2 regions of the Paenibacillus sp. J22P51 genome follow, and region 1 is predicted to be linked to the other one. Evidence: riboswitches for the same ligand, from Rfam matches in the RefSeq annotation. Region 1 holds a riboswitch; the other holds the start of a gene.
What was found. Region 1 has a riboswitch for cyclic di-AMP ahead of AC58QC_RS10980 (C40 family peptidase). Riboswitches for the same ligand answer to the same signal wherever they lie in the genome.

Region 1 (15,187 bases):
ATTTGGTAAGTAGAAAAGAGGTAGCTAACCCGATGAAAATTCTCGTATTAACCGAAAAGCCAAGCGTAGCCAAAGAAATTGCTCGCGTGCTTGGCTGTAACCAGAAGCAAAAACACCACTTCGAAGGTGCCAAATATGTCGTCACTTGGGCGCTCGGCCATCTCGTTACACTCGCTGAGCCCGATGATTACGATCCCAAGTACAAGACCTGGAACCTGGAAGATCTGCCCATTATCCCTAGCAAAATGAAGCTCAAGGTCATGAAAGAAACGTCGCAGCAGTTTCGGGCAATCGAGCATCTCAGTCGTCGTGGTGACCTATCCGAGCTGATCATCGCAACCGATGCGGGGCGCGAAGGCGAGCTCGTCGCGCGCTGGATTATGGAGCTGATCCGCTGGAAGAAGCCGTTCAAACGGCTTTGGATCTCGTCGCAGACGGATCAGGCGATTCGCGAAGGCTTTGCGCAGCTGAAGCCTGGCACTGACTACAACCGGCTGTATCAAGCAGCCGTCTGCCGTTCCGAGGCCGATTGGCTGATCGGCCTCAATGTGACCCGCGCGCTGACAAGCAAGTTCGGCGCGTCCCTTTCCGCTGGGCGTGTACAGACGCCCACGCTGGCCATGATGATCAACCGTGAGTCGGAAATCCGCGATTTCCGATCCGTCGACTACTGGTTGATCGAAGCCGAGCTCGGGTCCTTTCGCGCCCAGTGGCGGGACCCGAAGACTGGCGACTCGCGTATATTTGACCGCGAGCGCGCCGATGCCTTGACAACGAAGTTGCAAGGTCAGAGCGGCCGTATCGTGCAGGTGAATAAGACCGAGAAGCAGATTCCACACCCGCTGGCTTATGATTTGACCGAGCTGCAGCGCGATGCGAACCGTAAATTCGGCTTCTCCGCCAAACAGACGTCGAATGTCCTGCAACGGTTATATGAGCAATATAAGCTGGTCACCTACCCGCGAACCGATTCGCGTTATTTGACCTCAGATATGGTACCGACCCTGCTCGGCCGATTGAAAGGGGCTGCCATTGGCCCATATGCGGCGCTTGCCGCACCTTTTATCCGTAAGCCGCTGACCATCACGAAGCGCATCGTCGACGACACCAAGGTTAGTGATCATCATGCTATTATCCCAACAGGAGAAGCGATCTCACTCGCTACGTTAAGCGCAGACGAACGGCGGCTCTATGATCTGATCCTTCGCCGATTCCTAGCCTTATTCAGCGGTCCTTGCCGTTACGATGAAACGAAGTTAACGATCGAGATCGCTGGCGAAAAGCTCTATGCTTCCGGTAAAGTCGTGAAGCAAGCTGGCTGGAAAGAGGTGTATGGCGCCACCGATTTCACCGATCCGGATCGGGAAGACAACGATTCCGAAGAAGATGCCGGTCAACTGCTGCCACAAGCGTCTGAGAAAGACGCAGTAACCGCTCGTAATGTTCGGCAAGTAAGTCGACAAACGAAGCCACCTTCTCGCCATAATGAGGCTTCCTTGCTATCGCAGATGGAGAAATTTGGTCTTGGCACACCTGCGACTCGCGCAGATATTATCGAGAAGCTTGTATCCTCTGACACGATTGAGCGCCAGGGCTCCCTGCTCATCCCTACCGGCAAGGGCACTCAGCTCATCGAGCTAGCTTCCGAGGAGCTGCGTTCTCCTGAACTTACTGCTCGTTGGGAGCAAGAGCTCGAACGCATCTCCAAAGGCAAAGGGAGCATGGATGCCTTCCTTAGCGGTATTCGCAAGAAGGCAGCGGAGCTGGTTGATGAAGTGAAACGCAGCTCAGCCGCGTATAAACCGCATAATTTAACCGGCAGTAAATGCCCTGATTGCGGTGAATTCCTTCAAGAAGTCAAAGGCAAACGAGGACGCTATCTGGTATGTTCAAGCCGTGAGTGCTCCTATAAACGTGAAGCTGATGGGCAATTAACGAACCATCGGTGCCCACAGTGCCACAAGAAGATGGAAATTCACACGGGTAAAGCAGGCAAATACTTTCAATGTCGTCCCTGCAATGTCGTTGAGAAAATCGACGGCGAATCTACGGGTGGAGGACGCAAGGCTACTGCCAAAGCGAACCGTCAGCTGATCGAGAAGTTCTCGGATCAATCCGGGGTTGGCAACTCGCTGGCCGACAAGCTGCTCGCAGCCCTTCAGCAGAAGAAGGAAGACTAATACCAAGAATAAAGCCCAAGCGACTTGCTTCATCGCTTGGGCTTTTACACTATGAGAAAATACCTGCATCGGCATGTTTATAGCTTGCTTTTAACTGACAACTTGTTGCGTTTTCGTCAATATCCTTCCTTTAACCGCTAATTCGAGCTCTTCCAAACTTGTGATACCCAGACTAACCAGCGCATCTCCAGCTTCCATATAAACGTTAGCTAAAATATGCATACTTGTTTGTGGCACAAGTGATTTACGAAACTCGTGAAAAAGCACCGCATTATACGCTTTGAGTACCGTCATAAACTCGACGGTTGGCGGGATACATCCGCGAATTTCAGAGGATCGCCAGAAAAATTCCCTCACATGCATAATATCGGAACCCGTGCGGTTCAACTTTCGAATCATCGCAAAAAACTCGTCAACAAGTAATTGTCGATCCGCTTTCATGTGACCATCCCTCCACTCTCGTATTCCTACATGAAGGATACCACAAATAGTTCTTTAGATCTATACAAGCTCCTCTAGATTTAAGGGCTTCTATACCTATGAAAATTTGAGGATTTCTCTTTTCTTCTTTCCTTTACCTCTTTGTGTAAAAAGCATGTCCAAAAGGTAAAGCACGACACCAAAATTAATCGCAATATCAGCAAAATTCATGACACCATTTCCTGAATGAATGACGATGAAATCCGTGACCTTCCCGAATAGAAGCCGCTCTATTCCATTACCTATGGCCCCACCGACCAGGAGCGCAGCTGCGCTTTGTTTTAGAGTACCTGGAAGACCTCCTTGTCTACGGTACCACCAAATTCCAGCAACAATGAGAACAGCCAGTATGCCTAATACGGGAGCCCATCCCTGCAACGAACTGCCTGCTGCCCCGCTATTTTGATAATAAGTAAACGAAATGACATCTTTATAAAAAGGCATGGATTCGCCAACCTCCATTACCGATCGTATCCATATCTTGGACAGCTGATCGACAGCCGCAATCACTAGGATAATTGAATAAAATAGCATGTTACCTCTCCCCTCGTTTGGCTTCAACCCTCACCTCTTTATATTACTTGAAAAGAAAGGTGAACAGCTAATTCTGCGCAGCATGAAAAGCCCCCCCAGTCCTATGACTCTGAGGCGGCTCCTGTATCCTTTTTGAACATCAACTTAAGCTCATTAACGTTCGATACAGCTCTCCAGGCGTGTTTGCGATGTGGTCCGGATTTCCACTGAGCAGCAGTTGGGGAGAGTCGTACCCCCATGTCACAGCCACGATCGGCACGCCTAATTTCTTACAGGATTCAATATCCCGCAATTCATCACCAACATAAATCATGCGCGTGGGCGTGGTTCCCCATTGCTTCATCACTTTGCGAATGGAGTGGTGCTTGCCGAAAATATGCTTCGCTGAAATGATCTCCTTAAACGCACCCTCCAGCTTGTTTTTTCGCAGGAATAGACGGATATTCGCTTCGGAATTGGAAGAAAGGATCGAGCTTTTGACTCCTTGTGTGGAGAGCCTCGCAATGACCTCCTTCATACCAGGCACGATTTGCAGTGATCGAATATTCTCGTGATACAGCTGTCGCCCTGCCACCATGAGCTTCGGTATTTGGAGCACAGGCACCCCTAACCGATCTACGCGCTCAGAAATGGACATCGAACGTAAGGGGGCCAAGTCCTGCTCACGAATGGGGCGGAAACGATATTGGATGGCCATTTCATTATAGAGCTTAACCAGAAGCGCCCTAGAATCGACAAGTGTCCCGTCAAAATCAAACAGTACGTGCTTTACCATCTGGGTGTATATACAAAAAAGGCCGGACCCTCGGGCGGCACTTGGCGAATTTGATTATCTTTAAACTCCTGTGCTGGATCTAAGACCACATGCGGATTACCTATGATTCGCATATCCTCCCACACACAGGAAACGCCTCGTTCGTAGCCCACTGCACTACCAGCGAACATTTTACAGCCTTTGCAAAACTGATCTTTTTGCTGCGCGTCCAGTTTCACAACTTTATTACGAAGACAACAGTAAATTTCATTAACTTCGTTACATACATTAACATGAGTGATCAGAGCCATTTACCGTCAACTCCTTGCGGCACTTTGAGTGTGTAATAGTAAGTTTATCGAACTACTATTAAGTGTATGACACAATTTTGTAAACGGAATAACATTTCACACGATAGACCGTCCAAATTTGCTACAATTAGGATGTATAATGACAGGTTTGGAGGTGCTTCCCCTTGCAGGACACATTACACTATGTGATTCCCTTTCTGATCTTTGGTTTTTTTATTTATCGACGGGCGAAGCGCACCATTGGTTTTCAAAAACTTTCGCGAGGCAGACTCACCTTTCGTCTGTCGCTGTTCAGCCTATTCGGGATGATCATTTTCCTCCTTGGTTTCGTGCATCCCATCCATTTCATCGGCTATCTAATCGGTCTTGCAGGCGGTGCCTTGCTCGGTCGAACTGCGATTCGCCATACCCGCTTCGAGCATCGGAGTGATGGCTGGTACTATCGCACACATCTGTGGATTGAAGTCACAGTCCTAGTTCTATTCCTTGGCCGCATTGCGTATCGCTACGCTGCTATCGCGATTTCCACGGGATCAACAACTAACATTTCTCCTGCAGATTTCTCTCAGTTTACAAAAGATCCCGTCACCGCCGGTGTCTTCTTCATCATCGTGTCGTACTATGTCTTGTTTTTCGGTTACTTACTGCGTGAAGGTGCCAAATTGGATCCAGCCGCCTTGGCCGAAAGCGATGACAGCGAGATTGCCAGCAATGGCAGCTCCAGCGTGGGAGCGGCCAGCCCTCAGGCGAGCGTTCGGGTGGAGTAATTGAGTAACGGAACGTGAGGACGCTATTTGTCGGATTCCGGCTTTAGCGGTGAAGATGCGGAACGTAGGGGCGCTATTTCATTGGATAAATACACTATATTCTCCTAATCGAAGCTGAAAATAAGCAGTTCATTGGATTTATCCTGTGGGCTAACCGAATAATAGCCTAAAAAGAACCTATTTCTCTGATTTGAGTGGAATTATCCAGTCAAATCAATTATTTGGCTACTTTTTAGAGCAACCCATTGGATTAAACCAATGGGCGGGGTAGTTATGTCGGTGTACCTCGGTTGGTGGTGTATAGCAACTTCTCTCCCTCTACTCCTACACACACTTGATCATTTAAACAAATTAGGTACTTAACAAGAAAGGGATATCCCCTCGGTCAATTGACCTGGGGGAATATCCCTTTTTATCGCCAGTAGGCGATTAATCTGCCTGTGACGCCAATTCGGTGGGCGATTCTCGCTTTTAGCGCCATTTAGGGGCGCTATTTGGTGCGCCGAGGGCATCCTGCTCTGCATTAAGGCCCTTTTCGGGCCTTAATGCCGCGGAAAGAGCAAGCCCGCCTACTTCGCAGCCTCCTCGGCAGCTTTCGCGAACTGCGTGCTGTACAGCCGCGCGTACAGCCCTTCCAGTGCAAGCAGCTCGCTATGCGTGCCCCGCTCCACGACGCTGCCCGCCTCGATCACCAGAATGTGATCGGCGGCCAGCACCGTGGAGAGGCGGTGCGCGATCACGAGCGTCGTGCGCCCTTGCATCAGTTCCTCGAGCGCCGCCTGCACATAGGACTCGGATTCCGAGTCCAAGTGCGACGTCGCCTCATCGAGGATGAGGATGCGCGGGCGCTTCAGGATCGCGCGAGCTATCGCGATCCGCTGGCGCTCGCCACCGGAGAGCCGGTGGCCGCGCTCTCCAACCATCGTGTCGTACCCTTCGGGGAGCGACACAATGAAATCGTGGATGTAGGCCTGCCGACAAGCGGCCTCCATCTCCTCACGCGTAGCGTCCTCCCGCGCGAAGCGCAGGTTATCGCCAATCGTCGCGTGGAACAGAAAAGACTCCTGCGTCACATATGCGATCTGTGCACGCAGTGACGCTAACCCCACGTCGCGGACGTTCACGCCGTCGACCTCAACAACGCCGGCCGTCGGGTCGTACAGCCGCGCAATCATCCCGATCAGCGTCGACTTCCCTGCGCCGCTAGGTCCAACGAGCGCGACCATTTCACCAGGCTGCGCCTCGAAGGTGACGTCGCGCAGCGCATACTGCACCTCTCTGCCATTCCGCCCTGCTTCACCTAGATCCACCAGCTTCTCCTTTGTTTCGCCGATCTCCACCGCTCTGCCCTTCTGCTCTGCTCCGCCTGGCTCCACCGGTCTGCCCATCTGCCCTGCTTCACCTAGTTCCACCAGCTTCTCCCTTGCACCGCCTAGGTCCCCTAACTTCCCTTCACGCCCAGCTTTGCTTCGATCCTCCGGTTTCCCTTTCGTCCTTCCTTGGCCTTGATCCACTGCCTTGCCTTTCTGCCCCGATCCCCCTACTTCCCCTGACTTATAAGCAAAAGACACCTGCTTATAGCTCACACGCCCCGCCACCTGCCCTAGCTGGCGCGCGCCCTCAGCATCCATGACATCAGGCACCATGTCCTGATACTCAAAAATCCGCTGGAATACCCCCAGCGCCGTCGCAACCTCTACTTGTAGGTTCAATAGTGTCCCTACAGGCATATACAACCGCCCCAAATACGCCGTGAACGCAACGATAGAGCCTAAAGTCATATCCCCATTAATAACGGAGTAGCCGCCATAAATATAAATAATCGCCGTGCCTAACGGCCCTAGCGTGCTCGTTGCCATCCCGAACCAACGGCCAACTAGATTGAGCCGCAGCTCGAGATCCATCACCTTTTGATTCATCTTCGTGAATTCCTGCTCTTGCTGCTTCTCTCTCCCAAAAATCCGCGTTAACAACGCACCCGAAATACCGAAGTTCTCATTCAGCTGCGAGGTGATGTCTGAGCGCACTTTTTGCGTTTCGAGCCGCAGTGCCTTCCGCAGCTTCGACACCTTTTTCACAGGCAGTACGAAAAGCGGAAGGATGAGCACCGAAATGATCGCCAGCTTCCAATCAAGCGCAAACAAAATGCCAATCGTCGTGAAGACAATCACGATCTGCGTGATCGAGGATACAACGATGGAGGTCACTACACTCTGCACGGATTGCACATCACCTGTGATCCGCTGAACAATTTCCCCAGAGCGCGCGTCCGTGAAGAAAGACATCGATTGCCGCTGCAAATTGTGAAACAACGACTGTCCTAAATCCCGAATAACCCCTTGAGTTACTTTGGTATTGAGGTGGTTTTGCCACACGCCAAGCACACCGCTCAGCACAGGCAGCAGAATTAACAGCAGCGCCATCACAGACAATAGCTGGACACGCCCCTGTGGAATTGCCGTATCAATAATTTCCTTCATAACTAAGGGAGGGACCAACCCGATCACTGCCGCAAGCAGCGCCAAACCGATAATCACCAAGAGCTGTCCCCAATACCTTTTGAACAAAAACAAAATCCTGCGTATCGATACATCCTTCAACTTCGCCTTCGGGCGATTCCGGTCGGAAAGCCGCCCCATTCCCCCTGGTCCACCTGGTCCTATCACTCACTTATCACTCCGATCTTTCTCCTCTTGCTGCCCTCCGCTACAATGGAATTGCATACGTTATGGCACTTGTCACTTCATCCGCCATTCTGAGCACATGATATAACGAAGTTGTTTGCAGCACATTGTACTGCCTAGGTCCATCCACATTCACGATCGCCGCAATCGTGTAATCACCAATAGGAGGCAGTACCTTTCCCACTGATTTTCCGGGAGCCAATGGCTGGTTCGACAGTTGATACAGGCCCACACTCAATTTTTGCCCCAAACAAGCATCTATCGCAATTACCACGACATTCGGTGGAATTTCCTGCAAACGCAACGCCAAGTTACTGGCATCACAAGGTGCCGCTAGCGTTCCAATGACATGTGGATAACCAAGCTCTGCAAGTTTACTCCCAACAAGCGGACCCAGAGAGTCTCCTGTCGAGCGATCCGTCCCTATACATACAAAAGCCAACCTCCGAGGATCCAGCTTGTTGCTCAAGGCAATCTTTTGCAGAAACTGGCCCAACTGCTTACCATTCACCTTTTTCCAAAACTGCTCCTGCAGCTCCATGGGTTCTTTCTCCATCTTTGCCTCCCTTTCAGGCATGTACACATCTCGCTTCACCTGATGCATGATAATTCTATTCTTTCATATGGAGGTGGCACATGTCCACTTCAGCACCCTCATTTGCGCACACCAAATAAGCGTTACTCAACGGAGCAAAGCCTATTCATGCTGCTTGATTGTTCTGATCAGTCACCAATTAATGTACACGGTTCATCCGTACGACTCGATAATAGAGCTGACCGCTTACCTCTTGTTCCACTTCCAGATAGCCTTCCGTATGGACATAATCACCCAACATATAGGTGGAAGCGTCTGCGGAATCGGCATGTGTCAGAAAGAGAAGCGCCACTTTATCATCCCCTACCACAAATCCAACCTGTTCCTTCACCTGAAACTTCTCAAGAATTTTGCCATGGTGTGATCTCACGATATGATGAAACCGCCAAGCCCCATCCTCATTCACGATAAAATAAAGCACACGATTTCGATGCGCATTGCTAAACTCCCGCGTTACGCCGATCATGCACACCTTCTCACCAATGCGTAAATACTCATCGATGATGTACGATTTCAATCGCAATCGATGTGTATTTTTGCTATGAATATACGATTCCATCTCATCTATGGAGCGCTGATCCTTTGGATCTTGCTTGGTCGCGTAGAATACTTCTCTAATAAACGTATCCGTTTGGAATTGCCTTGCCCCTTTGAAATGGTTATAAGTTTGAAAAAATTGCCCAATCACTTCCCGGATATCTTCCGGTATGGCAGGACCCGTTTCTACGCTATACATGCGATCTGTTCGACCCGACAATTTAATTTTATGAAACCAGCTTTTCCAGACACTGACTTGCATGTCGCACGCGTCACCTACTTTCTTCCAACCATTTCTCCATTATAGGCTATAATTCTCAAAAATTCGATAAAAATCGCAGATATTCGCACAAAAAAAGAGCATCTGCCCGCCAGGCTTTCCATTGTGAAAGCCCTAGCGAACATACGCTCTTAAACAACTTGCTTCTACTTGTGTTAGTCCTTAGCTTAAAGCACGCGTTTTGCCCCTACATATCTGGAGCTCCAATAGGTGCTAGCGAGACTATCGACCTTTACACCACCGGACGTCGTCGCGGAAATGAATTGATTATTTCCCAAATAGATGCCCACATGATTGACGATGTTTGAAGCAAAGAATACGAGATCTCCTTCTTTCAAATCCGTCACTCTTGCACCTGCTTGATCATACATTTGGACAGAGGTACGCGGCAGCTCGATGCCTTTGGCCTCGAACAAGTAGCGAACGAATCCAGAACAATCAAAACCTTTGGGTGTTGTTCCTCCCCATTGATAAGGCGTTCCTTTAAAAGTCGTTGCAGCTTGAATAATTTGAGCTGAAACGGATGGCTGAACGACCTTTAGTGCTGGGGCGGCTGCTGGTGGCGGTGCAATCCATGCTGGCTTATGGGACTTACCGTCCTCTTCAACGATGGCGATTTTATTCGCATCATTCCACGCAATCGGAGATCCAAACGTCTCTGTTATGAAACGCAAAGGAACGAAGGTATTTCCCTTAAGCAGTGTCGGACTGCTCTCTAATTCAACTAACTTACTGTTGACTACCGCTTGCTCTTCGTCCGTTGTTAGTTGAATCGCCTGCTCATTGTTCTTTAGGGTGACGACAACTTCATCACCTTGCTTCGCCCAGTCCACTTGATAACCTAGCTTCTCCGACAGCACACGCAGTGGCACCTGAAGCTTACCCTCTGTGTCAATAAACGGCTGTACTTCAGGGAATTGCACCAGTTCGTCATTCACTTGAACCTTCACCGAAGAGGTGTCTGTCGCAGCTTGAGCTGATGGAGCGTTGAACATGGAGATGGCTGCGCCCAAAAGAACGCATGAGCAAATAACACTTTTTGTAAAAAGTTTCAAAACATTGTCCTCCTTGAAGCCTCCGAGGTTAGTTGACGGGTTCGGGAAGAGGTTTTCCCTAGTGCGCTCCATTAGTCTAAGACTAACTAAGCATCCATTCACCCCAAGTAAAGAAGTCCCCCGTACCGGAGCTTTTGATGCTCCGAGATTCGGCATTTTTTGTCTATGTTAGACTAGCACAGTTCGTTTTCGCCTGACAACCTTTTCGCGGTGGTAAGTGTTTCCTTTTCGGGTTGTGCCACATGAACAAAAGCACCTCCAGAGATTATTATCCTGAGGTGCCCTTACCATTACTGCCTATATACCTCTGCGTAGAGAGTGTTCTTGTAGGGCCCAAACTCTTTTTCCGTCAACGGATGAGGATAACTCATGATTTGGAGAGGTAATGACAGTTGCCCTTCTCTGAGAGGAGGCTGCTCATAGGGAAATAGGTTCAAATGAAAGCCGCACCGCTCATAAAATTCAATTCTCCGCTTGGCATCCGACGTATTTGGCGGCTCGACTTCAAGTACGATAGGCGTTGCAGCGCTGCTCATATATGTCGTCAGCATTCGTTTGCCTATCCCTCCGCCCCGAATCGCGGTATGGACTGCAATATGCTCCACAAATCGGAACGTACCGAAATTCCAACTTGCCACAAAGCCAAGCAGTTGCCCATGAGCCTCCCTCTCGACATCAATTCTGTAATTAGGATGCGAAAGCAGCGCTCGCTGCCCTTCATAGGTCCTTATCTCCGTATCAGGAAAAGCGGATTCCATCAGTTCGAATACATCATTAAATGAATCAACTAACTCCATCGTTGGCATCTCCTTTCAGATTAGGGTATCCAACAAAGCCTTCTGATCATGCAACACCTTACCACTTTGATAAAAAGCATGTGCCGCAGTAGGAAAGCCCGCTGGCAACGCATGACCCATGAATGGGTGAACCTCTATGGGAATACTCCAAATGCTTATTATAACGCTTCCTACGGAAGCAACTGGTGGTATATTTGGACGCTCGTCCTACATAGCCTATTCTCAGAAGTGTGCACGGACGGTCGAACCCTCTATGGGCTCTCTTCACAGCCTAGCATAAATAAAAAAGACCACCCGAAGGTGATCTTTTTTATTTAAGCGGGCGGCGGGAATCGAACCCGCGCGATCAGCTTGGAAGGCTGAAGTTCTACCATTAAACTACGCCCGCATATAAAAATTCTAAAGTGGTCGGGACGACACGATTTGAACATGCGACCCCCTGCTCCCAAAGCAGGTGCTCTACCAAGCTGAGCTACGTCCCGTAGTGAAGATAAAGTGTAAATGGCGCGCCCTGAGAGATTCGAACTCCCGACCTTTTGATTCGTAGTCAAATACTCTATCCAGCTGAGCTAAGGGCGCAAATATTGGAGCGGAAGACGGGGATCGAACCCGCGACCCTCGCCTTGGCAAGGCGATGCTCTACCGCTGAGCCACTTCCGCATACGGTTATTTCTCACTCGCTCAGTAAGAGTTTCTCTGAGGCGACAAGGAATAATATATCAGGTATTCGGGACAAATGCAACTTTTTTTTCAATCTTTTTATTATTTGATGAAAACTCCACCAAAAGGCAGCACTTCCCGAGCTATACGTCGCAGCAAGCTATCCGATTTCATATGCTCGTCCAACTTGGGATCAGGCTTACAAGGCTGCATAAGCACATGTCCATGGCCAGTGATCTCCCAGTGATAGTTCATATGCTGACTAGCCAGTGTATTACCGTATACACAAAGTCGCAGCTTGGCCTGCCGCGGATAAGCAACAAGACAGCTGACATCGATATATAAAGGTTGCTTTGGATCTAAAGCCATCTGATGCAAAGGACCCGCTGTTAATAAGCCTAGCGTACCGGGGCCATGAAATTGCATTTTAACAAGATCTTGCGTGATCAAGGAATTCTTGACGCTCTGCAAATGCGTTGTGAAAGTCACACCTTCCGTATAGAACAAGACATGACGAAACTCAAACAAAAGGTCATCTTCGGCTTCTAAAGGCAGTACAGCCAAGCTATAAGCTTCTGGCAGCCCCATCAGCAATTGTCCTGGCCCTCTTACACGTGATTGGATCAACCTCTTTTTCCTATACATACCGGGAAGCTTCATTAAGGCATCTTCTCTAAGCTCTGGCATCCCTTGGAACGCTACAATTTGGTTGGGATGCAGCACATGCACAGACTCGCCTTGCTCAAGCTGAAGCGTTGCCATCCTTGCTTGTAAGCTTGCATTTTCAAAGATGACCTCCATACGCATCCCCTCCTCATCCCTGCCTGCTAACGCATCCCGCGCTTCTTCCTACGCCACACGATAATACGAAACACGCGCCCGAGCAAAAAATAGCCTACAACAAGCGCAGCTGCGGTAATCACCATGTAGGTTATTTTTCGGTTTCGTTTCTCTTTATCCAGCGCAAGTTGTTCCATTACTTTCAATCGCTCTTGCAATTGCTCGTTATCCTTCTTAAGTGCCTCGTTCTGGCTCAAGAGACGATCTTCGATCTCTTGGGACTGCCGAACGGCTTCCGATAGCTTGTCCTTCTGTTCTTCTAATTGCTGCTTCGTAGCCTCATAATCCTTCTGGATCTGCTCGACATTGCTTGGTAGTTGATAGATTTCTTTTGCCCGATCTAACCATGAGGCATGGGCAGCGGGAGCTGGATACATGAACCCAATCCAGATAATAAAGATAACCACGAGTCCAATCGAAGTCATGATACGTTTTTGCATCCGCAATCCCTCCCATGCTTCACATCTCGACATTATGTTCTATTTTACAGCAAAAATCACCCCTTCACCACTTCTATCGCTTGAACCGGATACCGCAAAATCGTTTTCAATTTCACAGGCTCAATCTTCCTCGGATCGGATAAATAAATCTCATGATGAAGTCCACAATAGCTGAGCTGATTTTGTTCCATAAAATGCTCCATCTGAGCCAATGTTTCTGGCTCGGTCGCATACGGACCCACGTGCAGCATCTGGACACAGCGTCCCTCATGCAAAGTTTCATACTCAACATTGGAGATTATCTTAAGCTCTTTTTTCTTGTCAGCGGCAGCTCTACGTGCTACTTCTACGTCCTCAGCGGTGACATACGCTGGCATACGAATCAACAGCTTCCAATGCCATTCTTCCCTCGGCACCTCTAGCGCAGATCTAGGATCGCCATCCACCCACCACTGCCCTTCTAGCTTCGCTACAGTGAAGTCTTGCTCCAGTTTCTTGTAATAGGCCTTAACACCGTATGCGACCGTGTATAGCGCTTCTGTGGCGTTAGCAAAGGCTGTACCATTGGGATCTCCCTTCCCCACAATAGCAACATAGGAGATAGGTTCAAATTCAACTAACTGTGGCTTAGCTGGCGCTGTATAATAGGCTTTATCCTTTTTGGCTAAATCTAATTTATCCATGGATGCACTTCCTTCTTTTTTTCTTCTACTTTACAAAATAAACCCTGACAACCCTATGTCAACAAACAGAAAAAAACTTACTGTCGCAAATATGCGAAACAAGTAAGTTTTTGTCTCATAAAAGGATATGTAATTATTCCGCAGCCGGTGGGGTAAACGAGCGTTGTGCAAATTCAGCATCCAACATATAGAAAGCATTGCTGTCTTTATCAATGCGCTTCAATTTATTAATAATACTGTCGAACATCGCTTCTTCCTCTACCTGCTCATCAATGAACCATTTCAAGAACTGCATCGTCGCATGCTCACGATCATTCAGCGCTAAGTCGGATAAGTGGTAAATGCGTTTGGTCACTTCTTGCTCATGCAGATAAGCATGCTCAAAAGCATCCAAAATCGACTCATATTGATTCACTGGTGTATTCATCCCTGCAAAATTAACCTTTTTCCCACGGTCATTAATAAACTTGAAAATTTTCATTGCATGAAACTTCTCTTCTTCGGCTTGTACTTTAAAAAAGTTCGAAAACCCGTCCAAGCTTTCCGCAGCGCAATAACCAGCAATAGCCAAGTAGACGTGCGCGGAGTAAAACTCATAATTCATCTGCTCATTGAGCGCTTCGGTTAGTGTATCGTTTAACATCTGTGCACACACCCTTCTGTATGGTTATCTCTTGCGTATTCCCCATACATACAAGATTACCAGAATTGTGCATAGAAATACAAACGGAAGAAACAATTTTAGTAGATCCAGGTTCATGCCATCACGCTTTTAGCCTTAGACGCCGTGATTATTTCTTTAATCTGGGCATATAAATGGTCAGGTGACTCCGCGCATAACAACTTCTTCTTCCCAATCATCGCAATACATTCTTTCTTACAATGCCGGCAATTACCTAAGCAATCCTTCTTCTTCTGTTTCAGGTCCGGGTATTCGTGCTTCAACGATTTATATATTTGTTTGGATCCGAATTTCTCATTTCTGCAGCAGTATTTAATCGTTTTCAATTGCGATCTCCTCCCGCCATTTCACGTACAATCACTACTCTTGATATTAGTGATAATAATAATCAATGTCAACCAGAAATTAAATGAGCATGTACGCAAAAAGAGCTTTCTTTGATCCCCGTTAAAGGATGAAAGAAAGCTCTTTCTGTTTGTTTGGATGCGCGTAGAGGGACTTGAACCCCCACGGTCGCCCGCTAGATCCTAAGTCTAGTGCGTCTGCCAATTCCGCCATACGCGCATGCTGTAAATAAGGCAAATGGTGAGTCATGTAGGATTCGAACCTACGACACCCTGATTAAAAGTCAGGTGCTCTACCAACTGAGCTAATGACTCATGTTTTGTAATAAAAATGGCGGAGCTGACGGGATTCGAACCCGCGGTCTCCTGCGTGACAGGCAGGCATGTTGGGCCACTACACCACAGCTCCACACTATGTAAATCTCCTCTTAGTAAGAGGTTGGTTGCGGGGGCAGGATTTGAACCTGCGGCCTTCGGGTTATGAGCCCGACGAGCTACCGGGCTGCTCCACCCCGCGACAATACTAGCATGATATTTTATTATTCCCATAGAAATCTGAGCCAT
Region 2 (15,187 bases), on a different contig from region 1:
ACCTCAGATGTATGCTTATAAATCAGTGAAATGGCTGCAAGGCATTGAGTTGATCGAGAAGGAGCATATGGGGTATTGGGAAGTGCGAGGGTATGATAACGATGCTTGGGTCGGTAAATCGAACACGTAACCTTAGGTCATAGATGGATGAATGCGGACACTGACTTTTTGCAAGGAATTTGATATAGTTAGGGCAAAGAATCCTGTTCGGAAATGAGGGACATTTGCCATGCAAATTACATCGATCAATGTGGGATTACCCAAAACAATCATATATCAAGGCAAAGAGCTGACCACGGGGATTTATAAGACGCCGGTCAGCTCCTCTTTGTTTGTATCGAAGGTGCAAATAGACGGGGATGGGCAGGCTGATCTGACGGTACATGGCGGTGTTGATAAAGCGATCTGTGTATATCCAGAGGAGCACTATGCCTACTGGGAAAATCAGCGAGGACACAAGTTGGATGCCGCCACCTTTGGTGAAAATCTCACGATTCGCGGTTTGCAGGAGCATGAGCTTTGTATCGGTGATACGTTTGCCATTGATGAGGTTATCGTTCAGGTCTCACAGCCCAGACAGCCTTGTCATAAGTTAGCAAAGCGCATGGATTGGCCAGAAGCAACTCTATACGTTCAGGAGACTGGGTATACGGGGTATTATTTTCGCGTGCTGCAGGAAGGTATTATCGCACCTGGTTCCGAGTTGAGACGCATGACTAGAGATGAAGCGGGTGTGACGGTTGCGTTCGCCAATCAGATGAAATATCACGATAAGTTCAATATTGAAGGGGTTAAAAGAGTTCTTGCTGTCGATGCACTTTCTGCAAGCTGGAAGCAATCATTCAGGAAACGCTTAATGGAGCTCGAAGCATGATAACAGGAGTCATTCTTGCAGGAGGCTTGAATCGCCGTATGGGGGGGAGACACAAGGCGCTCTTACCTGTGCAGGGGGAAGCTATTCTGCTAAGACAACTGAAAGAAATGTCGCGCGCGTGCGAGCAAATTATCGTGGTAACAAATGCAAGTGAGGCTTTGCAGCCATTACTTGCTGAGGTAGAGGGGATTAGCGTGCAGTGTGTGAGCGACCACTATCTCCAAAAGGGCCCTTTGAGCGGTATTCATGCCGCCTCCAGCGTTGCTCTTGGGACTCATTTATGGATAGTCGGCTGCGACATGCCTTTCATCTCTGCAGATGCAGCTAGAGTCATGGAAGAGGTATGCCGAGAGTCGAATGTGGATGCGGTCATCCCGGAAATTGAGGGCCGCCTGCATCCCCTCCATGGGATTTATGCCAGAGAGGTAGGGCCTGAGGCTGAACTCCTGCTTCAACAACAAAGCTATCGATTGATGGGGTTGCTTGATCATTTGGATTGGCGTGCTGTAGGGACGGATGAGTTCGTGCAACGTGGGCTCCGAACGAATTTTGCTACGAATATTAATACACCAGAAGAATATGAAGACATGTTAGTAAATCTACCATTGTGAATTGAATTTCAGATGAAATGCTTTAAAATCTAGGATTTTGTCAGGAAATATGCCATAATGGACAGAGAGAGAAGGTGAACTTCTATGCCAAAACTGCTAATGGATCGTTTTGGACGGATGCATGATTACCTGCGCATCTCAGTGACCGATCGTTGTAATTTGCGTTGTGTATATTGTATGCCGGAAGAAGGAATGGAATTTGAGCCGGATGAGAAGCTGTTAACTTTTGATGAAATAACAGAGATCGTCCGTATATTAGCTGGTCTTGGTGTTCGCAAATTGCGATTAACCGGCGGAGAGCCTCTGGTTCGTAAAAACCTGGAGCAGCTGATCGGCATGCTATCACAGATTCCCGGTATTGAAGATATAGCATTGACTACGAATGGGATTTACTTTGCATCGCGGGCTGAGAAGCTTCGGGCAGCAGGGTTAACTCGTGTAAATATTAGTTTGGATTCGTTGAAAGCAGATCGGTTCTCGATGATCACGCGTGGCGGGGATATTCGCCGTGTTTTAGCCTCGATTGAAGAAGCTTATCGTGTTGGTATTACGCCGATTAAGCTGAATGTGGTGCTGATGAAAGGCATTAATGATGATGAAATCGCTGATTTCTTACAAATGACGATTGATCGCCCGATTCAAGTTCGATTTATTGAATATATGCCAATCGGTCATCAAGATGAGGATTGGAAAAGCCGTTACCTATCGCTTACGACAGTCCTCGATCGCTGCAAGGAAATGGGTTGGGAAGCTAAAGCTTCCGACGCGGTTTATGGCAATGGCCCTGCACAGAATTATCGCATTGAGGGGGCATTAGGTTCCTTCGGTCTTATTCATCCGATTAGCGATCACTTCTGTGAAACCTGCAATCGCCTGCGACTGACGGCAGATGGGAATATCAAGCCTTGCTTGTATTGGTCGGATGAATTTAATGTCCGAAAATATATTGGCGATGTTGCTGCGGTGGAAGACTTGTTCTTCCGAGCGCTGGATATTAAACCGCAAAACCACGAGATGGCTCAGGCTTTGATGAATGAAGAGCAGTCGCATACACCAACTAATCGCAGAATGTCGCAAATCGGCGGCTAGCTAGAGGGCATGGGGGGCATTGGAAGCAAGTGAAGCAGGCGAACAGCGAAATGAAGCTTAGGTTTGGCCGTAATGTGATCTCGGTCGAAGAGGCGCGAGCCGCACTTTACGAGCACGTTAAACCCACGGAGACGGAGTCCGTTTCGCTGCCGACGTCCTTCGGCAGAAGGTTGGCGAAGGATATTTATGCGGATCATGCTGTACCACATTTCCGCAGATCGGGTGTAGATGGGTATGCTGTTCGTTCACTGGATATCGCAGAGGCATCACCGGATGCACCGGTTATCTTACATGTGATCGAGCGGATTCCAAGCGGTACCATGCCCCAGCAGACGATTCAGGCAGGGACCGCTGCACGTATCATGACGGGGGCGCCTGTTCCAGATGGTGCTGATACTGTTGTAATGCTGGAGATGACGGATTCCTTGCAGGAGGAGTTACTGTCTTCCATTGATCCCAAGGTGAAAATTAAGAAAAATGTGCAAGCGGCAAGTAATATTACGCCAATTGCAGGTGAAGTTGCCCGAGGGGAACTCGTCATCGCCCGTGGAACCCGAATTGGTCCAGGAGAAGCCGCGATCTTGGCGACCTTCGGTTTCTCAGAGGTTGAGGTGTACCGGAAGCCAAGAGTGGCTATTTTCTCAACGGGGTCAGAGCTTCTACATGTCGAACAGGAGCTGCAGCCTGGGAAAATACGCAATAGCAACAGCTACATGCTGGCGGTACAAGTGGAAGCAATTGGGGGATCGGCCTTGATCATGCCGGCACTCTCTGATGATCCTCAGCAGGTGGAAGCCTTACTTGAGGCCGTATTGCCTAATGTCGACCTCATTCTGACTTCAGGCGGTGTCTCTGTTGGCGATTACGATGTCCTTGTCGATCTATTCGGTCGATTCGACGGGAAGCTGTTGTTTAACAAAGTAGCCATGCGGCCAGGCACGCCGACGAGTGCTGCGCTATGGAAGGGAAAGCTGTTAATGGCGCTGTCCGGTAATCCCGGGGCATCGTTCGTTGGCTTCGAGCTATTTGCTAAGCCCATTATTAACGCGATGCTGGGGAGCCAGCGTCCTGTGGCGGAAGAGTTTACAGCCTTTTTAGATGTTCCTTATGATAAACCGTCCGCCTATCCTCGCTATATAAGGGGGACAACACGCATCGAAGCAGGTACCTTATGGGTGAGACCAGCTGGCATTGATAAGTCGAGTATTATGGTGTCGATCAAGGATGCAGATTGCTTGATTTGGCTGCCAGCAGGTGGGCAAGGCTTTCAGCGTGGCCATATTGTGAAGGTCTATACAACGAGATAACGTAGTGAACTTATACTTTTATAAATAAAATGATATACGCTATATCATCAAATATTTGGCGCTAACAAGTAACCGTCTGTCAGGAGGGTCAGCTGTAGCGTCTTTTTTTGCAACTAGTTATAAATCGGCCATTGAGGGAGATAGGCTCGGAAACTCGTTTAACTCAGCAGTGGTGAATGTGAACTGGAAGGGGGAGCGCGCATCCCCCCCATGGAAGCGGGTACTTATCTTGGAGGTCATCTTAAGCAGATCCTGACACAACGAACAAGTGGTATCAATTTTAAATAAAAAGAAACCCGCCTGCTGAAGCTCTAAATGAGTGCTTCAGTAGGCGGGTCTATTTTCAATGTAGAAAGTTTAGCGGGACATGGTCCTAATAGAAAGTTGCAAGAATAATGACCAACAGCACATAAAGAACAAGAATAACGCCTACAGAATTTCCGTATCCTGGCGTTCCACAACTACCTACAGCTGACATAGTATCCCCTCCGGTTTTCAATTGATATGGGTAAAACACTATACATCATATGAAGGCGGGATATATGTTGATTGGACGAATGCCCTCTTTTCATCGGAACATTCACCTACGAAAAAAGCTGCACTTGAGTGAATTCTCAAGGCAGCTTTCTTCAATTACTAATTGGGAATTTGATACACTTTAATTTTCTGAATGCCAAAGCTTTGTAAGGATTTCCTTGAACCTGGAACAAAGATATCCATTCGCTTTCCTTTAATGGCCCCGCCGGTATCTGTCGCATACACGTACATACCGCCTGTAGGAAGCCCACCAAAAGAATAACCTTCAATATAAAGTTTCGTGCCAAGTGGAATTACGGATGGATCAACAGCAACTGTGCCGATCGCAAGTGGGTTGCCCATGTAATCAAAGGCTCCATAACCACCATTTTCAGAAGGATCTGCCGAATAAGCTGTGGACTCGAAAATTTCATAGTCTGGTGCATGATGTCCGCCATCTTTGTTTAAAATGGCTAAATTGCTGCTAGCATCCCACTGTACAGGAACCCCTGCAGCGGTGGAAAGAAAACGTAGCGGCACATAAACTCGCCCATTTTGAAACTGGGAAGCTCCCTCTAAGACCACGGGGGTATTATCGATGCTGGCTTCTTTTTCTCCGGATACCAAGGTAATCGTATGTTTGTTGTTATTTAATGTTACCTTAATTTGATTTCCTTCTTTTTGCCAGTTCACGGTATAACCAAGCTTCTCGGTTACGAACCGAAGTGGAACTTGGGTTGTGTGGTTGCCATCCAGAAATGGCTGTGCATCTGGGAAATGAATCAGGTCATCATTGACTTGCACTTTCACTTCCATTTCAGCTGCTTGAGCCGAAAATGGGGAAAGAAAGCCTCCTGCCAATACAGATAGTGAAATGGCAAGGCTAGTTAACCCTTTGGTAAGCTTATTCAATTGGTAATCCTCCTTCATGAGCCTTCGAGGTTAGTTGACGGGTTCGGGAAGAAGGTTCTCCCTAGTCTGCTCCAAGCCGAAGCAAATATTCACCCCAAGTATTTCGTCCCCCGTACCAGTGCCTTATTTATGCACCAGACTCGGCTTCAAATATTTTATCATCGCACGCAGGCTCGAACAACGACCAAATTATGGGTGAACACAAATATACTAGACTTAGGTCTAGGTTCAAAAACAGTCGATAGTCGGTTTTAGACTTTCTGAAATTGAGCTACGATAGGAGTATGATGAAGGGTGAGGGGCGATAGACATGAACAATAAGAATCGGGAAATTGATCCTACTAATATATTTGATCGAATTGGCAAAATGGCTGAAACCGTCTGGCAGGAGACCATTGGAAAAACGACGCCAGGCGTCTATGATGATGGCACCATTGCCAAGCTTGAGGAGCGCTATGAAGAAGCGCTTCAGGCAACGATTGCGCTGCGCAGTCACATCGCGCGAGCGGAAGAGATGGCGAAGCTGCGCGGCGAGCAGGCCGAGCTGGCGATGCGCGCCGGCGAAGAGGACCTCGCGCGGCTCGCGCTGCAAGAGAAGCTGCGCGAGGAAGCCGCTGGCGAGCACTACCGCGCGCAGTACGCGAGCAGCCAGGACTTGTGCCTGGCGCTCGCAGAGGAACTGCGCGAGCTGCGTGCCGGGCACGCAGCCGAGGATGGGCAGCCGCGTGGCGGGCTGCACGGCAAAGAGGCTCGCGACACATGGCGCGAGCTGGAGGTCACCGGCCGCGAGCTCGGCCGGGAAGCGCTGCAGGGGCTCCGCGTGGCGGGCCGCCTGTCGAAGGAGACGCTGAAGGAGGCCGGTGGCAACCTTCAGCATGAGCTGCGTTCGCTGCGCAGCAAGCTGCAGCATGAGTGGCAGCAAGAGCAGCGCTCGCGCGATGAGCGAGACCCGCGCGGCAGAAAATAGCCATGGATCGTGACCTCCACGGAAGCAAAGCCTTGCGGGATAAGGATTTGCATCTTGGAGGTCGTCCATTCTTATGGTATGCTAGGAATCGTATGAACGAAAGAGAAATGGCAGCAAGAGGAGGTGCATCGATGGGAGAAGATACGAAAAATAACCGCAGCCGGAATACAGCGCTTGTGCTGATTGGAGCCGGTGTTTTTTTGCTTCTGGATCATACCGTAGGTTTTTTTCCCATAATGGCCGTAATCCTTATATTGCTGGGCATTCATCGTGTTCGTTCACGTAAAGAACGCAAGGGTTATGTGCTGATGGGGATCGGTGCCGTCATTTTATTTGGTGATCATCTCACAATCGCTATTTCGGTTGTGTTGATTTCATTAGGTTTCTTTTTTATTCGATCCAAGCAGGTTCATAAAGATGAGACTTACACACAAAAGCAAAAGATCGTAGATAGCATACGTCTCGGCCGAGAGCCTTGGATTCTACGGAATACTTCGACATGGTACTTGGTGGGAGAAACGTATATTGATCTCTCGCTGGCGATTTTAGAACAAAAGGAAACAACAGTCATCCTACAGGGTGTTGTAGGAGATATTGATATAAAGGTACCCGATGATATCGGTGTTTCCGTTACAGCTTCCGTGATGTTCGGGCAGCTTCATGTAGCCGAACAACGTGAAGCAGGTGTGATGAACAAAGTGGTATGGCAATCGGAGAATTATCAACATTGCGACCATCGGGTGAAACTCGTTCTCTCTTTCATCGTAGGAGATATCAAGGTTAAAGTATTGTAACGGCTGGAGGGGGTACATCACCAAGTGGACGGCTACAAAAGACGTTTAACGAATATGATATGGCGCAGCATGGGGGAATCTATCCTATTTAGCTTCGCTGTTTTCGGTGCTATGCTATATTACTTGAATTCAAGACATTTGATCGAGCCCTTTGCCAGCTGGCAGCAGGGTGTCAAATTCTCGTTCATGGCTTTATTGATTCTGGGTGTGATTGGCGCGGTGTTCGGTTACTGGAACAGCTCTAAGGTAACTCGCAGACTTGAGCCGATGATGGAGACGATGATTTTATTAGAAAAAGGAACATTTGCCCGTGAAGGCTTCCAAAACGGAGACGATGATGAGATAGGGCGTTTAGGTGAACAACTCAGCCGTATTATGAAGCGATGGGAAGAGCAGGTGACCTCTCTCCAACGATTGTCTAATAGTAACGCTGAGCTTACAGAGAAAGCCAAGCTGTCAGCGGTCATTGAAGAGCGCCAGCGGTTGGCACGCGAGCTGCATGATGCGGTTAGCCAGCAATTGTTCGCGATCTCCATGACAGCAACAGCCGTAGGTCGGACGCTGGATAAGGATTTCGAGAAAGCGAAACGGCAAATTCATCTTATTGAAGAAATGGCTTCCGTCGCGCAATCCGAAATGAGAGCTTTATTGCTGCATCTGAGGCCGATCCATTTGGAAGGAAAACGATTGTCCGAGGGGCTTGTTGAGCTATTGAAAGAGTTAGCAGCCAAGGTTCCTATGGCGATCAGTTGGGATATGGATGAGGAAATCCGCTTGAACAAAGGGATTGAAGATCACTTATTCCGAATCGTGCAAGAAGCGCTTTCGAATGCGCTGCGTCACTCTAAGGCGAATAAGCTGGAAGTGAAGCTGCTGCATCGTTCGGATGGCATTCGTTTAGTGATCCGCGATGACGGTGTTGGCTTCGAGCTTGATGCGAAAAAGCTGACTTCCTATGGCATTGTGTCTATGAAGGAACGCGTGAACGAAATCGGCGGCTCTGTCGATATTATTACAGCACCTGACCGAGGAACACGTATCGAGATTCGAGTACCGCTACTAGCAAACGATCCTCAATTGATCGAGAATTAGGACTGTACATAGAGAGGGAGAAGCGAATGGACGACACCTTAATCAAAGTACTACTTGTCGATGATCATGAAATGGTCAGAATCGGACTTGCGGCTGTCCTCGGGACAGAAGATGGCATTGAGGTTGTGGGCGAAGCGAGCAATGGTCACGATGGCATTCGGCTAGCCCAAGAATATCGTCCCGATGTGGTCCTGATGGACTTGGTCATGGAAGGCATGGACGGGATAGAAACGACTAGAAAATTACTGCAATTGTACCCGGAATGCAAGGTCATTGTGTTGACGAGCTTCTTAGATGATGAGAAAATGTATCCAGTCATCGAAGCGGGTGCATTCAGCTATTTGTTGAAAACATCGCGGGCATCTGAAATCGCGCAAGCGATTAGGGCCGCGGCCAAAGGGCAATCGATTCTGGAGTCGCAGGTTGCTTCGAAAATCATGAACCGCTTTCGGCAACCGAAACCAGCAGCGGAACCGCATGAAGAGTTAACGGACCGCGAGATGGAAGTGCTTCGCTTGATCGCGAAGGGTAAATCTAATCAAGAGCTAGCCGATGATTTATTCATTGGTGTGAAGACGGTGAAATTCCACGTCACCAACGTTCTGTCCAAGCTTGGCGTAGAAGATCGCACACAAGCAGCGATTTATGCTTTCAAGCACGGACTGGCGGAATAACACAAGGGAGCGATTAGCTTGAATGTAGTCAAACAGATTTGGAGCTGGTTTGGTTCCATTGCGATTTCCTTTGTATTAGTTGTATTTCTAGGTGTGTTTGTGTTCCAATCGACGCGAGTTAGCGGTCATTCGATGGATCCGACGCTGCATGATAGTCAGCGTGTGTATGTATCGAAGCTTTCACATACCTTTCGTTACGAACCCAATTACGAGGATATTGTCATTATCGACTCTAGGGTAGATATGAAGCGGACTTTTATTAATGATTTAATGGACAGCCCGTTGCTTAGCTTATTCGTCCGCGGTGATGATAAGCATGTGTGGATCAAGCGGGTGATAGGTAAGCCAGGGGATCAACTTGAGCTTAAGGATAATCAGATGTACCGCAACGGCGAACTTCTGAATGAGTCTTACATCAACGAGGAAATGAGAGCGAACGGGAACAAAAAGTGGACCGTTCCAGCCGACCATATTTTCGTGATGGGGGATAATCGGAACAATAGCATGGATAGTCGTGTAATTGGTTTCATTCCTATTGACCATGTGCTAGGCAAAAAACTATTTTAAATTAAAGAGGCTGTCTCGCCAGTAGAAGATTCTACTTTGGAGAGACAGCCTCTTGTCGTAATAGGTATGGGGGTGGAGCGTGAAGTTAACCCACCAAGTGGTGGGTTAACTCACATCTTCGCATCCAGCAACAAACCTCGCATTGGAACCGGCAAATACGCCCCGAGCTGTGATTGATATTGGCCATAAGGCTTGAGTGGCGACGAAGATAATTGGAACAGTGAAGCGGAAGGCAGCTGCTGCAAGCGATCAATACTGCTGACTAACGAGCTTGCGAAGCTGGTGAGATTCAGCAGGCTTTTGCGATCAATACCAGTAGGTTGCTTAAGCTGCTCCTCTAGTACATCAGCTTGTAGGATTAACTTTCCGTCATCCTGCTTGGTGATGCCAAGATCATGCAGCGTGTTGGGCTTAGCGGCGCCTTCGAGACCTTGTAGAAGGGCATGACTGACATAGATAGGTGAATCCCCTAGCTGATCTTGCAATTCATTATATGTATGAATAAAGTCTTGAACTTTCTGGGCGATGTTGGATTGAGACTCTTTCGTAGGCGTGTAGTCAGGCGAGTTCGTACTTGAGGTAAGACTCGTGTTGACGAGCGATTGAGCCGATTGTTTGACGGTTTGCGTAGATTGTACGAAGCTTGCTACGTCTTTGGCAGCCGTCTGTGCGAACTGTTTGTAGGGGAGACCCTCAAAGGGCAAGTCCAGCATTCGCCGAATCGTATTCGACTTACCTCCGGAAACCGCACTTACAGCTCCAACACGGTAGTAATCCTTGTGAGTTTGGTACCTGTTCACAGCCATGACGGATGGATACGCATTGATCATGAAGATCACCTCATTTCGTATACTTTCAGTATATCACTTGCGTAGACTGGGGTAAATTGGTATTGTGGGGTCAATTACAGGATTACCAACATAAGATAGCATTATTGCTTCTTGTGGAGGCGGTGCCATGTGATACGCAAACGTTTGTCTACCATTGACGACGCTGCTATATATCGATTAGTTGTTGAACAATTAGTTCCTTTTTCCAGAATGTATGACTCAGGTAATTCGGTTACTTTTTCCGAGATACGCAAACGTTTAAACGCAAATAAAACTTTTGTCATCGCAAAAGGGTACAAACGGGCCTATGGCTTCATTTCGTTTACGCGCAAATCCAATATGCTCTTCATTGATATGCTGGCCGTTGATCCGCGTGAGCAAGGGAAAGGCATTGGGCACACTCTTATGAAGGCAGCGGAGGACTACGGGCGTAGTGAGCGTTGTCGTTCGGTTGAGCTCTTTGTTGATGACAGCAACCCGAAAGCGATTCGATTTTATAGCAAAAGAGGGTATGAAATTGATACCTTTGTTCCTGAGCTTAGCTGCTATCGCATGAGTAAGAAGATCAAACGTTGAGAAAGGGGCTGTAGATGAGCCCAGCATCCACAGCCTTCATTTTCAGTTTGTCTTGTTCAATCACTAAACATAGCGGCAATATAGTCGATTTGAATATCTACGGGACCAGTGGGTCTGGCTGTCAGTTCTGGGGCAGGGCCTCCAAAGCGGATAAGGCCGAAGGATGAGAGCTGATCCGGGGCTGTCATTGGAGCCAGAGTATCTGGTTGGGCGGGCTTCTTTTTCCCCTTCTTAGTAGGCGTTGATTTTGAGTTTTTGGTAGAAGATTTGAGCTTAGCTTGCCCAGTATCATTTAAGATGAGCTTGTTTTTCTCAACGCGACTGACGATTCCATAAAAGTCAGAGCCATTCGTTAAGAAGACAAGAACGGGCTTTCCGACAAGACTTTTGCAGTTTTTTTCGGTGATCGGATGAAAGGGTTGCATGACTAGGAGGCACCTCCGTATTGGTATGTACTGTTAGCCTATGCCATGTGATAGATAACGGTATAGACGAATGTCTAGTTTCTCATAAGAAAAAGTTATGGGTTAAAGTCTCCAGATAAGTTGAATAGCTTGACAATTTTAGGTATGCTAAGCATATTAACTAATTCTAATAGAGAAAGAATGATGCATAGATGAGTGGAGCTGTGTTTTATATTTTCGGTGCAACGGGTGATTTAGCGAAAAGAAAGCTGTTTCCGGCCTTTTACAGCCTTTATCGGGAAGGCAAATTGGGAGAAAATTTTGCGGTAGTTGGTCTGGCTCGCAGACCGCGGACGAATGAGCAATTCCGTGAAGACGTGAAAAATTCGATTCAAGATTTCGCTCGTTACAAAAATACGGATGCTGCAGAATGGGAGAAGTTCACCCAGAGATTCGAATACATGTCGCTCGACATTAACAATGTTGCTGGCTTCCATGAATTGAATTCGCTGACTGCGAAGCTGGATGAGAAATATCAAACAGGCGGTAACCGTCTATTCTATTTGGCTTTAGCACCGGAGCTGTTCGGTAATGTGTCTTACAATTTAAGTGAAGGCGGCTTGCTCAAAACAGAGGGCTGGCACCGTCTAGTTATTGAAAAACCATTCGGCTACGATTTGCCATCGGCTGAGCGATTGAATGGACAGCTTCGTCAAGTGTTCGAAGAGAAGGATATTTATCGTATCGATCATTACCTTGGAAAAGAAATGGTCCAAAATATCGAGTTCGTTCGTTTCGCGAACGCGTTTTTTGAGCCGCTTTGGAACAATAAATACATAGCGAACATTCAGATCACGTTAAGTGAGACTGTCGGTGTAGAAGAGCGCGGTGGGTACTATGACCACTCTGGAGCCCTTCGCGATATGGGTCAAAACCACATGCTGCAAATGTTGATGATGATGGCGATGGAACCGCCTAGCCGTCTACATCCGGAAGATATCCGTGATGAGAAGGTGAAGGTGCTGCGCTCACTTCGTCTGTTCGAAGACGGCGACGATGTACGCGCAAATGTGATTCGCGGTCAATATGCTAGCGGTTCTGCCAAAGGCAAGACGCTGCCTGCTTACCGTGAAGAGGATTCTGTGAATCCGCAATCGACGACCGAAACTTATTTTGCTGCGCGTGTTCACGTGGATAATTTCCGCTGGGCGGGTGTGCCATTCTACATTCGTACGGGTAAAAGACTGCCGGTCAAAACGACTGAGGTCGTTGTGGAATTCAAGAATATTCCGAACAATGTCTACTTGGCTAAAAAGCACGAGTTAGAACCCAACCTCCTCGTATTCCGTGTGAATCCGATGGAAGGCATTTATTTGAAAATGAACGCGAAGCAGCCTGGTTCTGAAGGCGTGATCGTACCTGTTGCGATGGACTTCTGCCAAAGCTGTCAGATCGGCATCAATACGCCAGAGGCGTACGAGCGCTTGCTATATGATGCAACTCGTGGAGATTCCACTTACTTTACACGTTGGGATGAAGTTGCGCTTGCATGGTCCTATGTGGATCGTATCGCAGCTGCGTGGGGCGAGCAGACCGACGACCTCAAGCATTATCCTGCTGGCTCATGGGGCCCTGAAGAAGCAGTGAAGCTGTTGTGCGATGATGGGTTCAAGTGGTGGCCGATTAACGGTCAGCACGAAGGGGAAGTCGATTGGGAAGCTATTCAGAAATCAACCGTATTGGCTTAATAGTGGTTAGCTCATCCAACAGGCGATTTGGCCTGTTGGATTTTTGCATGTTGGAACAAGCATAGTAAGAAATCGCTTGATGTCGCCTAGTCTGGACGACGTATATGACACAATTTGTGGTATACTAGTGCATATGGCCATTTTCTCATTTTATACACTAGAGGTGCATCGATGTCACGAAGAGCGTTTGTGCGATGGCTGCTCGCCATTGGGGCTGTTTTAGTAGGATTAAGTGCTTGGTTTAGTCTGTTGGTCAAGAAAAAATTCATTCCCGAGGATCAGACTGCTGTCGCTTCCGTGGCTACTACCGAGCCTCCTAAAGCTATTCCAGAACCCTCAGAGGAACCTCTGCCTCTTGGGCCATTGATGTCCTTCTTTATCTTAAGCGATCTTCATGTGACTTCGGGTGATTCTCTTCCCAATAAGAAGCTTAGGCTAGCTCTAGATGATGTTACCCAGTTCGATGGTCCAGTCGATGCGATCATGTTTACCGGTGATTTGACGGATACAGGAACCGAAGTTGACTATAAGGCATTGCGCGCCATCATGAATGATTATAAACTTCCTCCTTTTCATGGGAATATGGGGAATCATGATTATTACACGATTTGGATTAATAAAGCGAATAGCTGGGATCAGGATAAAGTCCCGAATGGCAAGAGCGATGCGATAAGTAGAGAGCAGTTCAAAAAATTTATGGGCTATACTTCCATTTATAATGATTTTACGGCTAACGGACACTCTATACTATTGCTATCACAGGAAGCTTACGTGCAAGAGAAGCCTGAAGTGGGCGAAGGTGCCTGGTACTCAGATGAACAAATGGCTTGGTTCAAAAGCAGAATGGGCAATTTATATAAACCAGGAAGACCCCTGTTTGTGATGACGCATCAACCGCTGCCTCCTGTAGGTACGGATGGCGGTTCACATCAGCTTATCCGTGCGATTCAGTTCCGCGAGACGTTAAAGGATTATAAAAATGTTTTCGTCTTCTGCGGTCATCGTCATCAGGATTTCCAGAATGGGACACCGCACTATATTCAGGAAACGTTCCATTATTTTCACAATGCCTCTGTTGGGAGAACGCTGAATCGGGCGTACCAGCAGACTGCACAGGATAAAGCACAAGGCATTTATGTGCAAGTATTTGCGGATAAAGTGGTTGTGCGCGGCAGGGAATTCAGCACTCGCAAGTTCATTGAAGAAGCGAACTGGAGTGTTCCCTTGGAGAAAGCACGCGCTTGATTCCGATGTAGTCTATATGTAAAAGAAGAAGGGAATAAACGAACACATGAAAACGCAACTCACTAAACTTCTCGAAACGGAAGTCGCTAAACGACGTACGTTCGCGATCATTTCTCACCCGGATGCGGGGAAAACAACTTTAACAGAGAAACTGCTCTTATTCGGGGGCGCAATTCGTCTTGCCGGAACGGTTAAAGGACGTAAAGCGAGTAAACATGCAACATCGGACTGGATGGAAATTGAGAAGCAACGTGGTATCTCCGTAACGTCAAGCGTGATGCAGTTCGACTATGAAGGTCACCGCGTCAACATTCTGGATACGCCTGGTCACCAAGACTTCAGTGAGGACACGTATCGTACATTAACAGCCGCGGATAGCGCTGTGATGTTGATCGACGTTGCCAAAGGGGTCGAGACACAGACCAAGAAGCTATTCCAAGTATGTCGTATGCGTGGTATTCCCATTTTCACATTCGTTAACAAATTGGACCGTGAGGGCCGTGATCCTTTCGAGTTGTTAGAAGAGCTTGAAGAAGTGCTCGGCATTCGTTCGTATCCAATGAACTGGCCGATTGGCTCAGGGAAGCAATTCTGTGGTGTGTATGACCGTGGGAAATCGCAATTAGAGCTGTATCAAGGCGATGATCATAAGGATATTGAAGTCCGTAAGGTTGATGGCGTTGAGGATCCGTTAGTGAAGCAAATCGCAGGTGAATTCCTGCACAAGCAATTGTGCGGAGATATCGAGTTGCTCGATGTCGCGGGAGATCCTTTTGATATGGAAAAAGTGATGAAGGGTGAGCTTACGCCTGTCTTCTTCGGAAGCGCAGTGAACAACTTCGGTGTGCAGACTTTCCTAGAGAACTTCTTGCAGCTTGCCCCTCCACCAGAGCCGCGTACGAGCACAGCTGGAGTGATCGAGCCAACGAGAGAGAAGTTCTCTGGTTATGTGTTCAAAATTCAAGCGAATATGAACCCTGC

Region 2: linked by a shared signal. The riboswitch ahead of AC58QC_RS18930 (stalk domain-containing protein) and the one ahead of AC58QC_RS10980 (C40 family peptidase) in region 1 are both predicted to bind cyclic di-AMP.

The regions. Positions count from the first base shown of each region.
Region 1 is NZ_JCAUAZ010000004.1:540-15,726, reverse strand. Features, by position in the region: gene AC58QC_RS11025 (DNA topoisomerase III) at 33-2,180, shown strand; gene AC58QC_RS11020 (hypothetical protein) at 2,271-2,621, opposite strand; gene lspA (signal peptidase II) at 2,718-3,194, opposite strand; gene AC58QC_RS11010 (HAD-IA family hydrolase) at 3,334-3,969, opposite strand; gene AC58QC_RS11005 (hypothetical protein) at 3,963-4,259, opposite strand; gene AC58QC_RS11000 (CcdC protein domain-containing protein) at 4,424-5,026, shown strand; gene AC58QC_RS10995 (ABC transporter ATP-binding protein) at 5,596-7,665, opposite strand; gene yyaC (spore protease YyaC) at 7,733-8,266, opposite strand; gene AC58QC_RS10985 (hypothetical protein) at 8,445-9,104, opposite strand; gene AC58QC_RS10980 (C40 family peptidase) at 9,290-10,177, opposite strand; cyclic di-AMP (ydaO/yuaA leader) riboswitch at 10,180-10,342, opposite strand; gene AC58QC_RS10975 (GNAT family N-acetyltransferase) at 10,468-10,974, opposite strand; tRNA gene AC58QC_RS10970 (tRNA-Gly) at 11,292-11,362, opposite strand; tRNA gene AC58QC_RS10965 (tRNA-Pro) at 11,380-11,456, opposite strand; tRNA gene AC58QC_RS10960 (tRNA-Arg) at 11,477-11,553, opposite strand; tRNA gene AC58QC_RS10955 (tRNA-Gly) at 11,560-11,634, opposite strand; gene AC58QC_RS10950 (AIM24 family protein) at 11,737-12,435, opposite strand; gene AC58QC_RS10945 (SH3 domain-containing protein) at 12,462-12,914, opposite strand; gene AC58QC_RS10940 (GyrI-like domain-containing protein) at 12,971-13,597, opposite strand; gene AC58QC_RS10935 (ferritin) at 13,731-14,240, opposite strand; gene AC58QC_RS10930 (DUF1450 domain-containing protein) at 14,354-14,605, opposite strand; tRNA gene AC58QC_RS10925 (tRNA-Leu) at 14,764-14,843, opposite strand; tRNA gene AC58QC_RS10920 (tRNA-Lys) at 14,863-14,938, opposite strand; tRNA gene AC58QC_RS10915 (tRNA-Asp) at 14,956-15,032, opposite strand; tRNA gene AC58QC_RS10910 (tRNA-Met) at 15,064-15,140, opposite strand.
Region 2 is NZ_JCAUAZ010000008.1:240,900-256,086, reverse strand. Features, by position in the region: gene AC58QC_RS18960 (molybdopterin-dependent oxidoreductase) at 1-130, shown strand, start outside; gene AC58QC_RS18955 (MOSC domain-containing protein) at 230-874, shown strand; gene mobA (molybdenum cofactor guanylyltransferase) at 871-1,485, shown strand; gene moaA (GTP 3',8-cyclase MoaA) at 1,570-2,574, shown strand; gene AC58QC_RS18940 (molybdopterin molybdotransferase MoeA) at 2,604-3,881, shown strand; gene AC58QC_RS18935 (YjcZ family sporulation protein) at 4,255-4,359, opposite strand; gene AC58QC_RS18930 (stalk domain-containing protein) at 4,518-5,309, opposite strand; cyclic di-AMP (ydaO/yuaA leader) riboswitch at 5,314-5,465, opposite strand; gene AC58QC_RS18925 (PspA/IM30 family protein) at 5,620-6,276, shown strand; gene liaF (cell wall-active antibiotics response protein LiaF) at 6,408-7,070, shown strand; gene AC58QC_RS18915 (sensor histidine kinase) at 7,095-8,162, shown strand; gene AC58QC_RS18910 (response regulator) at 8,189-8,836, shown strand; gene lepB (signal peptidase I) at 8,855-9,403, shown strand; gene AC58QC_RS18900 (hypothetical protein) at 9,514-10,233, opposite strand; gene AC58QC_RS18895 (GNAT family N-acetyltransferase) at 10,363-10,809, shown strand; gene AC58QC_RS18890 (hypothetical protein) at 10,866-11,234, opposite strand; gene zwf (glucose-6-phosphate dehydrogenase) at 11,426-12,961, shown strand; gene AC58QC_RS18880 (metallophosphoesterase family protein) at 13,133-14,206, shown strand; gene AC58QC_RS18875 (peptide chain release factor 3) at 14,253-15,187, shown strand, end outside.